DNA from 2 places in the Robertmurraya sp. FSL R5-0851 genome. Region 2 is predicted to be linked to the other one. Evidence: a T-box and tRNA genes for the amino acid it is inferred to sense, from the RefSeq annotation. Region 2 holds a T-box; the other holds one or more tRNA genes.
What was found. A T-box is a leader RNA that pairs with one kind of tRNA and senses whether it is charged. The one in region 2 lies ahead of pheS (phenylalanine--tRNA ligase subunit alpha), so its partner is inferred to be a tRNA-Phe.

Region 1 (7,633 bases), 1.3 Mb from region 2:
GCTGCCTGACAAAATAGACACCGATAATTTGCATTGCAATTAAAATTAACAATACATAAATCATTACAAACTTAAGATGAATAGATCGAAAGAAACCAACCTTTTTCATTTACTGATTACTCCTGTTCAGGATTTCGCAAATAGTATCCAACCCCTCTTCTTGTCACAATCCATGTAGGGTGACTTGGGTTATCTTCAATTTTTTCACGGAGTCTTCTAACTGTTACATCGACTGTACGAACATCGCCAAAGTAATCATAGCCCCAAACGGTTTGCAGTAAATGTTCTCTCGTCATCACTTGTCCGATATGCTGAGCTAAGTAGTGAAGTAGTTCAAACTCTCTATGAGTAAGCTCGATCATCTCCCCGCGCTTCGATACAATATAAGCATCTGGATGAATCGTCAATGAGCCTAGTTCAATCTCATTTGTCTCATCTTGTTCCTGCTGACTTATATTCGTTTGATGTCTTCTTAAATTTGCTTTCACACGAGCAATTAATTCTCTTGTACTAAATGGCTTTGTTACATAGTCATCTGCTCCAAGTTCAAGACCAAGTACCTTATCAATTTCAGAATCCTTAGCTGTTAGCATAATAATAGGCATTTCATATTTTTTACGTACTTCACGACATACTTCCATGCCATCTCGTTGAGGAAGCATGATATCTAGTAAGATTAAGTCTGGCATAATTTCTTCTACCATCTTTAATGCCTCGTTACCATCATAGGCACAATATACATCATACCCTTCCTTTTTTAAATTAAATTGAAGGATATCAGCAATCGGTTTTTCATCGTCGACAACAAGTATACGTTTTTCCATTTCATAGCTCCTTTTTTTGGGCTGTCTATTTATTTTATCTTCCGCTATTTTTACTGTTCATAGTCCTTACTTTATCATGATATGCCTATGAATTCACGTTTTTAGAAGGCAAATCACTTCATTAAGAAATAGAAAACCTCTAGTTTTCACTAGAGGTATTAATATATTATCTATTTACATAATTTAGTGGGTTTACTAAACTACCATTCTTATAAACTTCAAAGTGAAGATGAACACCTGTTGAATCTCCAGTTGAACCCATAACACCAATAGCTGAGCCCTTAACAACCGTTTGACCAACACTTACACTTATAGAAGCTAAATGTGCATAAACGGTACGCATCCCGTTATTATGATCAATGACAATTTTATTTCCATACCCGGCATCATACCCAGCAGATACGATTGTTCCATTGTCAGCAGCTTTAATAGTTCCACTACTAGGACGTGCAATATCTATACCTTTATGTTGTTTGCCCCATCTAAAGCCCATTTGGCTGGAAACATAACCGCCATTTGCCGGCCACGCAAGGGATCCGTCTCCACGAGATGGAACAACTTTTGTCCCTTTTCTAACAATATAATTAACAGGTTCTTGAAGGATCTTTTCGCTCGTAACCTCTTGAGCTACACGGATACCATTTTGCTCGGAGACTTTATATGTTACCTCGCGAGCTCCTTCTTTCCCCTCTTGCTCTACTTTTGTATCGCCTTTATACATAGCTCCATCTTCTATTACTTCATTAGCAAATGCGATGGTTTCCTTTTTTGCCTCTTCTTTTACAACTACTACTTGTAGAAGGGGTTGGAGGAAGGTTACATTTAATTCTTGCCCAATCTTTATTACACTATCTTCTGTCATACCCGGGTTAATGGATAATAACTGTGCCATGTCCATTCCATGTGCTGAGGCAATTCCACCTAACACATCTCCCTCTTTCACAGAGTATTTCTTTTCTTCTAAAGTACCCTTAGTTAAAAAGGTAACTGCTTCCTCAACAGTTAATATTTTATCTGGTGTAACTTTCTCTACATTTTGTGAAACTTCTTTTGTGAATGAAACGTCTAATAGACGAACTTCATTTTCCTTTAGCGTAGGTAATACCTCTTCAGGAGTTGCCTTACGAGTTTCCAACTCTGTTAGTTGCTCCTGTGTAACATACTTTAGCTTTAAAGCATTTAACACCTGGTCCGCCTCAGCTTCACTTTTTAAGTAAGCTACTGCTTTTCCATCAATGACTAAGGCTGAAGCATTAGCTTGAACGGCCAGTTTACTTTGAATGATTTCTGCAACTTCTTCGTCACTTGTTTTAGCAGTAGAACCAAACACTTGCTCTGAAACATATGTAAGTTGTGAATCAACGGCTAAATCTAAATTTGTATACGATTGCTTAAACTCTTCTACTTTTTCATCTAGAATCTCTTGAACCACTTCTTTGTCAGAAACAGTACCAACGTATTCTTTATTCATATATACATAGTATACCGTGCTTAATTTTGAGCCATTAGCAGATGCTGAACCTACACCAAATGTAAGTGCTCCTAATGCCATTGCTGATATAGCTACCTTTTTTATTGTAGGTTTTAGACTATTAGATGTATTGATCGTTAGTTCGGAAAGTCTCTTATTGAAAAAACCCATTCTCTAATCCTCCTAGACTAGCGCAACAAAACACTTTTAGTGCTTTTAACTCTTTTTATTTTTACTTAGTTGCAAAATAAGCCTTCTTTACTTTACCATAAATAAGCCATCAAGAGTTTACTAGCACTTGATATGTAACATAATTGTATAATTAATGACATTATATTACAAAGGCTCGTCGAATGAATAGATTGGTAACTTCTGAAGAATTCCTAGCAAAACATTGATATAACAGCGTTTATTAATAGAAACGCTTTCATATTACTATAGATCACCGAAATTTATTTCGACAAATTTCTTGGAAGAATTTTACTTGAATATTACATCTCTGTAACAAAAAAGAGGAATTTGTCATAGGACAAACTCCTCTTTCATAGATGGCTCAGGACGGAATCGAACCGCCGACACAAGGATTTTCAGTCCTTTGCTCTACCGACTGAGCTACTGAGCCGTATTTATGTATTTATAAAAATTCCAACCTCTTGCCTTTGAAGAGATTGGAATAGTGTGATGACCCCTACGGGATTCGAACCCGTGTTACCGCCGTGAAAGGGCGGTGTCTTAACCGCTTGACCAAGGGGCCATGTGTTAATTCGACATATTATGACGACGTTTTTTATATTAGCATAATAGCTTTATAGATTGCAATATGTATTTTATAAAAAATTTATTTTTTCCTAAATAAAATATTCGCCACTACTTTTAGTGGCGAATATTGAAATGAAATGGATTAGCTTTGTCTCCATGGATTTAACACAACATTTGTTTGTGTACGATCTGGACCTACAGAGAAAATAGACAATGGAATACCTGTTAACTGTGCAATTCTCTCTAGGTAGTGACGAGCATTTGCTGGTAGCTCAGCAAGTGATTTGCAGCCTGTGATGTCTTCCGTCCAACCTGGCAGCTCTTCAAAGACTGGCTCACAGTCAGCTAATGTTTTTAAGCTTGCTGGGAATTCCTCAATTACTTCCCCTTTGTATCGATATGCCACACAGATCTTTAACGTTTCAATCCCTGTTAACACGTCGATAGAATTTAAAGAAAGATCTGTAATTCCACTGACTCTTCTAGCATGTCTAACGACTACGCTGTCAAACCAACCGACACGACGCGGACGTCCTGTTGTTGTACCGTACTCACGACCAACCTCACGGATTTGGTGACCAATTTCGTTATCTAACTCCGTTGGGAAAGGACCGTCCCCTACACGAGTCGTATAAGCCTTAGATACCCCAACTACATGCTTAATTTTAGTAGGCCCTACACCCGAACCGATTGTCACTCCACCTGCAACAGGATTGGAAGAGGTAACAAATGGGTATGTACCTTGGTCAATATCCAGCATAACTCCTTGAGCACCTTCGAAAAGAACACGGCGTCCTTCATCAAGTGCGTCGTTTAACACAACTGAAGTGTCACACACATATTGTTTAATTTGTTGGCCATACTCGTAATACTCATCAAGAATATCTTCAATCTTAAAGCCTTCAGTCTCATATATACGCTCAAGCAAACGGTTTTTCTCTTCTAGGTTACGGGCTAGCTTTTCCTCGAACACCTCACGGTCAAGAAGGTCAGCAATACGAATTCCGATACGCGCTGCCTTGTCCATATAAGCTGGGCCAATTCCCTTTTTCGTCGTACCAATCTTATTTGCTCCCTTGCTTTCTTCCTCTACTTCATCAAGGCGCAAATGGTAAGGCAAAATAACATGTGCACGGTTGCTCACGCGAAGATTATCTGTTGTAACACCCTTGTCATGTAAGTAAGCAAGCTCTTTTACTAAAGCCTTTGGATCTACTACCATCCCATTTCCAATCACACAAGCCTTATCGCTATAGAAGATTCCAGATGGAATTAAATGAAGCTTATACGTTTCTCCACCGAACTTAATCGTATGACCGGCATTATTTCCTCCTTGGTAACGAGCGATCACTTCTGCATTTTCTGATAAAAAGTCTGTGATCTTACCTTTTCCCTCGTCTCCCCACTGTGTTCCAACTACAACTACTGATGACATATAACAGCACCTCCAAAGGTAACTAACATTTTTTCGTGCAACTCAAACAAGATTAGTTTACCAATTTGAACAGCTAAAAGTCAACAAAACCCGAACGATTTTTGTAAGATTAATATTTTTTGTTCGTAATTATTTCTTGTTTCATAGAAAAAAGACTAGCCGGTTTGTAGCTAGTCTTTTATTATTCTAATCTATTAAGCTCCAGGTGGAACACCATTATCATCAAAACGCCGCTCCAAGTTAACAAACTTATTATATTCTTTCACAAAAGCTAATGATACGGTTCCAGTCGGACCATTACGCTGCTTCGCAATAATGATTTCGATAATGTTCTTACTTTCCGATTCACGATCATAATAATCATCACGATATAAAAAGGCAATTACATCAGCATCCTGCTCAATACTTCCTGATTCACGGATATCTGACATCATTGGACGCTTATCTTGACGCTGCTCTACCCCACGGGAAAGCTGTGATAAGGCAATCACAGGTACTTTCAACTCACGAGCAAGAGCCTTTAAGGAACGGGAGATTTCTGATACTTCTTGCTGACGGTTCTCGCCAGAACGACCACTTCCTAGAATTAGCTGCAAGTAGTCAATTAGAATCATACCTAGACCATGTTCCTGCTTTAATCGGCGGCATTTCGAACGAATATCTGTAATTCTTACCCCTGGGGTGTCATCAATAAAGATACCAGCATTCGATAAGCTTCCCATAGCCATCGTTAGCTTACCCCAGTCCTCATCTGTTAATGAACCCGTTCTAAGCCTTTGTGCATCAATATTTCCTTCTGCACAAAGCAAACGCATAACAAGCTGTTCAGCGCCCATCTCGAGACTAAAAATAGCAATATTCTCACCGGTTTTCGATGCAACGTTTTGCGCAATATTTAAGGCAAAGGCTGTTTTACCAACGGATGGACGTGCTCCTACAATGATTAAATCATTCCGTTGAAACCCTGCTGTCATACGGTCGAGCTCTGAGAACCCTGTTGCTAAACCCGTTACTTCACCCACGCGGTTATTCATGATTTCAATATTGTCATATGTTCGGACAAGAACGTCCTTTATATTATGAAAAGCACCAGCATTTTTTCGACCGGATACTTCTAAAATACTTTTCTCTGCTTCCCCTAATAACACTTCAACTTCGTCTTCTCGTGTGTATCCATCCGTTGCAATCGTTGTTGCAGTACGGATCAATCGCCGAAGCAAAGATTTTTCTTCAACGATCTTAGCATAGTACTCTATATTGGCAGCTGTCGGGACCGAACCAGCTAATTCACTTAAATAACTAACTCCACCAGTATCTTCAAGAAGCTTTGCAGCTGAAAGCTCTTCTGTCACAGTTATTAGATCGACGGCTTTTCCTTTGTCGCTCAGCTGTAACATCATTTGAAAAATTTTCTGATGTGCCGCTCGGTAAAAATCATCAGGTATTAATATTTCTGATGCCATTGTAAGAGAAGATGGTTCCAAAAATATCGCACCTAAAACCGCCTGCTCAGCCTCTATATTTTGAGGAGGGAGACGGTCAGCATATAAATCATTCATTTATAGTAACCTCCCTTTGCTTCTTAGAGGAAATGATGAAAACTAGAAAAAATGTGACCAGTAAAACGGGTCACATTTTGTTAGCTACTCTATTTTATCATGAATATACCGAAATGGAACTTCCAAATTTAGTTTACTTCTTTTACGTGTACGTTTAAAGTAGCTTGAACTTCGGTATGAAGCTTTACTGGTACCTTTGTATAGCCTAAAGCACGGATCGCATCTTCTAGTTCAATTTTACGTTTGTCAATTTTAATATTATGCTTTTTCTGCAACTCTTCTGCGATTTGCTTACTAGTAATTGAACCAAAAAGTCGTCCACCTTCACCCGCTTTTGCACTTAATTCGACTGTGATTTTTTCAATCGTTTCTTTTAGTTTTTTTGCTTCAGCAAGCTCTTCAGCAGCTACCTTTTCTTGCTTCTTTTTCTGTCCCTCAAGGGTGCTAACATTTGTTGAATTTGCTTCTACTGCAAGTCCCTGTTTAATCAAGAAATTTTGTGCATACCCATCGGCAACATTTTTCACTTCACCTTTTTTTCCTTTTCCTTTTACGTCCTTCAAAAAGATTACTTTCATTCTTTCTTTCTCCCTTCCGTATACTCGTGAATGGCCGTTTGCAGTCTTTCTTCTGCTTCCTCAATCGTTACATCAGTCAGCTGTGTTGCTGCATTTGTTAAATGGCCTCCACCACCTAGATTCTCCATAATAATTTGGACGTTTACGTCACCTAACGACCTGGCACTAATTCCAACCGTTTGATCTGATCGCTTCGAAATAACAAATGACGCTTGAATTCCGTCCATTGTCAGCAGGGTATCTGCCGTTTGTGCAATTAATATTTGGTCGATCATCTGCGTGTTACTTCCCTTTGCAATGGCGATCCCTTTTTTATAAAAATATACCGTTTCAATCAATTTAGCACGTTTCAAATAAGAATCCACATCTTCTTTTAAAAACTTTTGTACAAGAACCGTATCGGCCCCTTGTCCTCTTAAATAAGACGCTGCATCAAAGGTTCTAGCTCCCGTTCGAAGAGTAAAGCTTTTGGTATCAACGATAATACCAGCTAAAAGAGCTGTTGCTTCCAGCATATCAATCTTTCCCCGTTTTGGCTGATATTCTAATAACTCGGTAACGAGCTCTGCTGTAGAGGACGCATATGGCTCCATATAAACAAGAAGCGGACTTTGGATGAAATCTTCTCCTCTTCTATGATGATCAATTACCACAACATGATCAATTTTTGATAATAAACGCTCTTCAATAACTAATGATGGTTTATGTGTATCTACGACCACTAAAAGCGTATCCTCCGTGGCAAGCTCTAGAGCCTGTTCTGGTGTCACAAAACGTTCAAACAATGATTCATGCTTTTTGATTTCCTCTAACAATCTTTGAACACCGGTATCAATATCGTTTGGATTTAAGACGATATAAGCATCACGCTCATTCATTTGGGCAACCTTTTGTATACCTATTGAAGCTCCAATAGCGTCCATATCCGGACTTTTATGCCCCATAATGATGACCTTGTCGCTTTCTGTAACAAGCTCCTTAAGAGCATGCGAAATGACCCTAGCACG
Region 2 (7,633 bases):
TACAATTACATACTGTTGCCCGTATATTTCAACTGTTGTGCGCTTCTTTTCTGCTTCAGACACAGCATTGCCCCCATTCATAAGAATCCTACACTATATCATAACATGAATATTATTTGAGTGGGAAGTTAAGAATGTCTAAATCAGACGAATCAAGGAAAAATATGTATTTTTATTGGAGAGTGTAAAATGAGTCAAGTTGTATTAAAACAGTCTGGGGAACAAATAAAGAAGATGCAGGAATACTACCAACAAAGCATTTCACCTAAAATCCCACCCGGTGGAGTTTTTGCAGCAAAATTGTCCGGTTGCTCCATAACCGCATATAAGTCAGGTAAAGTGCTTTTTCAAGGTCCTTCATGTGAGATGGAAGCAAAGAAATGGGGTGCTGCGGATCAACCTCCAAACAAAAAGACTCCGAAACCTTCACCAAATAAAAGCCATCTACCTGAGCATTTTGAGTCTCTTTCTGTAGTTGGATCGGATGAGGTAGGTACTGGCGATTTCTTTGGACCAATTACTGTTGTTGCAACTTATGTTAATAAACAGCATATCCCCCTATTAAGAGAGCTGGGCGTAAAGGATTCAAAAGGTCTGAAGGATGAGCAAATTTCAGCGATTGCAAAGGAAATTAAGCATGTGATTCCTTATAGCCTATTAACTTTACATAATGAAAAATACAATCAGCTTCAGCAGTCTGGAATGTCACAAGGAAAGTTAAAAGCGCTGTTGCATAACCAAGCCATTGGACATGTACTGAATAAAATTGCACCAGAAAAGCCTGATGCCATCCTAATCGATCAGTTTGCAAAAGAAGATGTGTATTATCAGTATCTTAAAGGGCAAAAAGTCATTCACCGTGAAAATGTCTTTTTCTCAACAAAAGGAGAAAGTGTTCACTTAGCTGTTGCAGCCGCATCCATTCTAGCTCGTTATGCATTTGTTCAGCACTTTGAAAATCTTTCAAAGGAGGCTGGATTTGTCATTCCAAAAGGAGCAGGTGCCCAAGTAGACGTAGCCGCAGCTAAATTGATTAAAGCAAAGGGAAAAGAAAGCCTTCCACATTTTGTTAAACTACATTTTGCTAATACAGAAAAAGCATGGAAACTGATTACGAAAAAACAATGAAAAAAGGAGCATTCCATTGGATGCTCCTTTTCTATTTTATCCTCTTAAAACTGCTCCAGCCTGATCCTTCAAAGCATCTAGTACCTTTTCGTGAGCCTTTGTTACTTCTTCGTCAGTTAGTGTTTTTTCTGGATCAAAATATCTTAATGAAAACGCAATGGATTTCTTACCTTCTTCCATGCGATCTCCTTCATATAGATCAAACACAGAAACTTCCTTCAGTAAGCTGCCACCAGCTTTTGCAATAATGTCAGAAAGCTGACCAGCAACCACTTCCTTGTTAACAACCAATGCGATATCACGCGTAATAGATGGGTAACGAGGAATTGATTCGTATTGTAACGGAGCAATTTCTGCCTCTAGTAAAGCCTTTAAAGATAGTTCAAATACATACGTATCTTTCAAATCTAGTTCTTTTTGAACGTTCGGATGGATTTGTCCGACAAAACCAATTCTCTCCTTATCTAAAAGAAGATCAGCGGTTCTTCCTGGATGCATTCCTTCCACGGTTGCTTGACGGAACTCCACTCTACCTGTCAACCCTAAGCGAGAAAATAACCCTTCTAGCACACCTTTAAGAACATAGTAATCAACAGCTTTCTTTTCCCCTTGCCATGGGTGCTGATGCCATAAGCCAGTAATTGCTGCTGCCAAATGTTCCTTCTCCTCTGGAAGCTTATCTTGTTCAGTCGATAAGAACACGGCCCCTGTTTCATATAAAGCAATGCTATCATTTTGACGAGCAGAATTGTATTTTACTACCTCTAGTAACTGTGGCAAAATGCTCAGACGTAATACACTACGGTCTTCACTCATCGGCATCGCAAGTTTAACAGGTTCACGCTTATCTAGTGCAAATTGAGAGGCTTTTCCTTCATTCGTCAAAGAATAAGTGACTGCTTGAAATAATCCAGCACTTTCTAAGTAGCGACGGACAATTCTGCGTTTTTTCTGGTAATCACTTAATTTTCCTGGCGTAGAAGCACCCTTTGGAAGAGTTTTAGGGATATAGTCGTAGCCGTAAATTCTCCCAACTTCTTCAACTAAATCTTCCTCAATCGTAATATCACCACGACGAGTAGGTACGGTTACAGTAATTTCGTTTCCTTCTATCTTCGTAGTAAATTGTAGACGGGCAATAATATTTTTCACCTCATCCATGGAAATTTCGGTACCAAGGACACCATTGATTTTATCTAATGTAATTGAAACAACCGCAGGCTCCACCTTAAGTGCATCTGCCTCAACAGATCCTTCTAATACTTCTCCGTTTGCATACAATGCTAGTAACTCAGCCGCTCTTTCTGCTGCAGCTCTAACACGATTCGGATCCACACCTTTTTCATAGCGTGCACTAGCTTCACTACGCAATCCATGATCCTTCGAAGCTTTACGAATAGGTGCTCCTACAAAATATGCAGACTCTAATAATACGGTTGTCGTTGTTGTTTCTACCTCAGAGTTTGCTCCACCCATAACTCCTGCTAATGCAACCGGCTCATTTCCGTTTGTAATCACCAGATGATCTGTTGTTAATGTACGTTTGGCATCATCAAGCGTTGTAATTGTTTCACCTTGATGCGCACGGCGTACAACAATCTCTTTTGAACCAAGACGATCATAGTCAAAGGCATGTAGCGGTTGACCGTATTCCATTAAAATGTAATTCGTTATATCGACAACATTATTATGAGGACGTACTCCTGCAGCCATCAGACGCGTTTGCATCCATAATGGAGAAGGTCCAACCTTTACATTTTTAATCACTTTTGCGACGTAAAGTGGATTATCTTCTGGAGCATCCACAGTAACAGAGATATATTCGCTAGCCTTTTCGCTAATTGATGAAACCTCAGGCTTTGGAAGCTTTACTTCTTTTCCTAGAATGGCCGCAACCTCATATGCTACACCTAGCATACTTAAGCAATCCGCTCGGTTTGGAGTTAATCCTAGCTCTAAAATTTGATCATCACGATTTAACAGCTCAAGTGCATCGTCCCCAACTGTTGCCTCATTCGGGAATACGAATATCCCTTCAGAGAATTCCTTGGCAACAAGCTTGCTTTCTACCCCTAGCTCCTGCAAGGAACAGATCATTCCATTTGACTCTTCGCCGCGAAGCTTTGCTTTTTTAATCTTGAAGTTTCCTGGGAGAACCGCTCCCACCTTTGCCACAATCACATGTTGCCCTTTATCTACATTCGGAGCGCCACAGATGATTTGAACGGGCTCTCCTTCTCCAACATCTACTAAACATTTGTTTAGCTTATCGGCATTTGGATGTTGTTCACGTTCTAACACATGACCGACGACGAGTCCTTTCATTCCTTCATTAAGAATCTCAACGCCTTCCACTTCAATCCCACTTTTTGTAATTTTATCGGCTAGTTCAGAAGCTGTGACACCAGAAAGGTCCACGTATTCTTGAAGCCATTTATAAGAAACAAACATTCTTGTTATCCTCCTATTCATGTATCGAAAATTGCTTTAAGAAACGTACATCGTTTGTATAGTAATGACGAATATCATCCACGCCGTATTTCAGCATGGCAATTCTCTCAGGCCCCATCCCGAATGCAAAGCCAGTATATTTTTTTGAATCATAGCCAGCCATTTCAAGTACGTTTGGATGCACCATTCCAGCTCCAAGAATTTCAATCCAACCCGTTCCTTTACAAACGCTACATCCTTTTCCGTTACAAATTTTGCAAGAGATATCCATCTCAACAGAAGGTTCTGTGAATGGGAAGAAGCTAGGACGTAAGCGAATCTCACGGTCTTCACCAAAGATTTTTTTCGCAAATACATCTAGTGTCCCTTTCAGGTCACTCATTTGAATGTTTTCTCCTACCACAAGACCCTCGATCTGCATGAATTGATGGGAATGCGTTGCGTCGTCATTATCACGGCGATAAACTTTTCCTGGGCAGATAATTTTAATAGGTCCCTTTCCTTCTTTCTTTTCCATCGTTCTTGCTTGCATTGGCGATGTGTGTGTACGAAGAAGGATTTCTTCCGTAATATAAAAGGAATCTTGCATATCACGAGCTGGATGACCTTTTGGTAAATTTAAAGCCTCAAAGTTATAGTAATCACTTTCTACTTCAGGACCTTCTGCAATCGTGTAGCCCATACCAATAAAGAGGTCTTCGATTTCTTCAATGATTCTTGTTAGTGGGTGATGGTTTCCTGTTTTTACCGGTCTTCCTGGAAGTGTTACATCAATGGTTTCTGAAGCTAGTTTTTTAGCCACCTCTTCTTCTTCCATAACCGCTTGTTTTTCTTCAATTGCTTTTGCAATAACGTCTCTTACCTCGTTCGCCAATGCCCCCATCTTAGGACGTTCCTCAGCACTTAGCTTCCCCATCCCTTTTAATACCTCAGTAATGGGACCTTTTTTCCCTAGATAAGATACACGAATATCATTTAATTCTTTTAAATCAGTCGCTTTCTTTATTCCTTCAAGCGCTTCTTGCTGAAGCTCTACTAAGCGTTGCTCCATGTTCTTTCCTCCTTATGATTTTTAGACAAAATAAAAAACCTCATCCCTGAAAAGGGACGAGGTTTCATTATTCGCGGTACCACCCTTAATTAATGTAGATATTCTTTCTCCTACATTCACTTCATTGTTGATAACGGCTTTAAACCGGTGCATCTTTACACTTCTTAAAGAAATGGTCCCGATGCCAACTCGGGAGGTGAACTTCGTTTACTTTTTCTATAAAAATGCTTTCAGTCTAAGGCATTTTCTCCCTAACATAGATGGTAGCAAACTACTTTTCTCCGTCATCGTTTTTTAGTATGTAATTTTTGCTGTTATTATAGTATACTTTCTTACTTATTTCAAACCCATTTTCGGGAGGCTATGTGCCTATTTTATCCACGTAAGTAATATAACAAAATTCCTGCTGCTACTGCAACATTTAATGACTCACTTTTTCCATGAATCGGAATAAAAAGATTAGCTGTCGTTTTACTTAATAGCTCTCTACTTACCCCGTTCCCTTCATTTCCGACGATTAAGGCATAGGATCCAGGTGATTGTATTTGATGGAACGGTTCGGCATTCTCCAATGCTGTCCCATAAACAGGGATTCCTCGGTCAAGAAGATCGCTTGTCCAAGCAGAGATATCAGCTTTAATAACTGGAAGATGAAAATGGCTTCCTTGGGCAGACCTAAGCACCTTGGAATTATACATATCCACACTTCCATTCCCAATCACCACAACGTCCACACCCGCAGCATCTGCCGTACGAATCATTGTTCCTAAATTTCCAGGGTCTTGGACAGCATCAATTAAAAGATAAGATGTTCCTTCTGTACGGGATGACTTTTCTTGATGACATACTGCAAAAACGCCTTGTGGTGTATCTGTTTCAGCCAATAGCTTAATGATGTCATTAGGCACAGAGAGAATCGGTGTTGATCCGTAATCAAAGCTTGAAGGAAGATCCATGTTTTCTTGTACAATGATTTCTTCAATACGACCTGCTTTTAGCGCTTCCTCCACTAGATGGAAACCTTCGACTAAAAATAGGCCTGTTTTATCTCTTTCCTTTTTCGTTAATAGTTTCTTCCATTGCTTCACCTTTGGGTTACTACTCGAGTGAATATGCTTCAAGGTAAAACCCCTTCTTTCCTTTTTTCTCGGGTTTTCTTATTATAGCGTAACTTAAGTACATAATAATAACAAAAATAGAAAACATATTAAAGAAAATGAAGAAGGAGTGGGTAAAAAATGAATCTTAACTTAAGAAATGCAGTTATTCATAATGTATCAGGAAATACACAAGACGAGCTACGAGACACGATCGTAGACGCCATCCAAAACGGCGAAGAAAAAATGCTTCCAGGTTTAGGAGTACTTTTTGAAGTCATCTGGAAAAATGCATCCGACCAAGAAAAAAGCGAAATGCTCCAAACCCTAGAAAACGGCCTAAAATAGGGTGTCTGTCACCGCTCGTGGACAAATTCTTTGATTTGTCCACGGAAGGTGACAGACACCATCCGTGGACAGTTGGGGTGATTTTGTCCGCCTGAGATGGACACTTATAGTCCAGCTTAACCAAACAAAGACAGCATGCCCCGAGCATGCTGTCTTTGTTTGGTCTCTATTCGAGAGTAATACGGTCTACTGTTTCACGGTCTAGACGTTTGATGACTTCAACGATTAGCTTAACTGCGTTTTCGTAGTCATCACGGTGCAGCATTGCTGCATGTGAATGGATGTAGCGAGTTGCAATCGTAATGGCTAATGAAGGGACTCCTTTATGAGATATATGGATGGAACCCGCATCCGTGCCACCTCCAGCGATTGCATCGAATTGATATGGAATTCCAAGTTCATCCGCTGTATCCGTTACTAAATCTCTTAATCCTTTGTGAGACACCATACTTGCGTCATACAAAATGATTTGAGGTCCTTTGCCCATTTTACTTTGCGCTTCCTTCTCCGACACACCAGGAGTGTCACCAGCGATTCCAACATCTACTCCAAACCCAATATCAGGCTCTATTGCTGCAGCTGAAGTACGTGCTCCACGTAAGCCTACCTCTTCTTGTACACTTCCAACTCCGTATACAATATTTGGATGCTCTTCATTCTTTAATTGTTTTAAGACATCAATTGCAATCGCACACCCAATCCGATTATCCCAAGCTTTTGCTAATAAAAGCTTTTCATTGTTCATCACAGTAAACTCAAAGTATGGAACGACCATGTCACCAGGACGGACTCCCCACTCTGTTGCTTCCTCACGACTTGATGCACCAATATCAATAAACATATCTTTAATTTCTACTGGTTTTTTTCTAGCTTCAGGAGACAAGATATGTGGTGGTTTTGACCCGATAACTCCTGTCACATCTCCCTTTCTGGTAACAATCGTCACTCGCTGTGCTAACATAACCTGTGACCACCAGCCACCAACCGTTTGGAAGCGTAGGAACCCTTTATCATCAATTTGCGTGATCATAAATCCTACTTCATCCAAGTGACCCGCAACCATTACCTTGGGACCGTTCGCATCTCCCACTTTTTTCGCAATTAAGCTGCCAAGTCCATCAGTTGTTACTTCATCCGCATACGGAGCAATATGTTTGTTCATCACTTCTCTTGGCTCACGCTCATTCCCTGGAATCCCCTTTGCATCTGTTAATTCCTTGAGCATCGCTAAAGTATCATCAAGTTTTGTCATTTATTTCGACTCCCTTAATATGTATTCTGTTTATAGTATACTAGGTACAACTTAATTGCACAAAGTATACGTTAGTACCCTTCCTTCTGCCTTTTATAATTTACTTCATTTTTAGAGATATATGCTTCTTTTATTTCATCTGATGTAAACCCTAGCATCTTGCCTAAAATAAAATAACTTTCTAGCATGCTACGATACGTATCCATACTCCTTTCTGCAGAAAAGCGATGAACCGTTTCATACATAGATAAAAACTGATTTGTCACATTTTCCTCTTCTATTACCAATTCTTCTACCTGTACATCA

Region 1: it encodes a tRNA-Phe, which carries the amino acid that the T-box ahead of pheS (phenylalanine--tRNA ligase subunit alpha) is inferred to sense. The anticodon was not compared.

The regions. Positions count from the first base shown of each region.
Region 1 covers NZ_JBBOOE010000001.1:4,734,862-4,742,494, forward strand. Annotated here, with positions in the region: gene walK (cell wall metabolism sensor histidine kinase WalK) at 1-109, opposite strand, end outside; gene yycF (response regulator YycF) at 117-824, opposite strand; gene MKX65_RS24095 (M23 family metallopeptidase) at 991-2,466, opposite strand; tRNA gene MKX65_RS24100 (tRNA-Phe) at 2,845-2,917, opposite strand; tRNA gene MKX65_RS24105 (tRNA-Glu) at 2,978-3,049, opposite strand; gene MKX65_RS24110 (adenylosuccinate synthase) at 3,197-4,489, opposite strand; gene dnaB (replicative DNA helicase) at 4,684-6,048, opposite strand; gene rplI (50S ribosomal protein L9) at 6,177-6,626, opposite strand; gene MKX65_RS24125 (DHH family phosphoesterase) at 6,623-7,633, opposite strand, start outside.
Region 2 covers NZ_JBBOOE010000001.1:3,446,230-3,453,862, forward strand. Annotated here, with positions in the region: gene zapA (cell division protein ZapA) at 1-81, opposite strand, end outside; gene rnhC (ribonuclease HIII) at 190-1,128, shown strand; gene pheT (phenylalanine--tRNA ligase subunit beta) at 1,165-3,579, opposite strand; gene pheS (phenylalanine--tRNA ligase subunit alpha) at 3,593-4,630, opposite strand; T-box leader at 4,680-4,927, opposite strand; gene MKX65_RS17780 (TrmH family RNA methyltransferase) at 5,005-5,751, opposite strand; gene sspI (small acid-soluble spore protein SspI) at 5,869-6,075, shown strand; gene MKX65_RS17790 (M20/M25/M40 family metallo-hydrolase) at 6,242-7,327, opposite strand; gene MKX65_RS17795 (dUTP diphosphatase) at 7,399-7,633, opposite strand, start outside.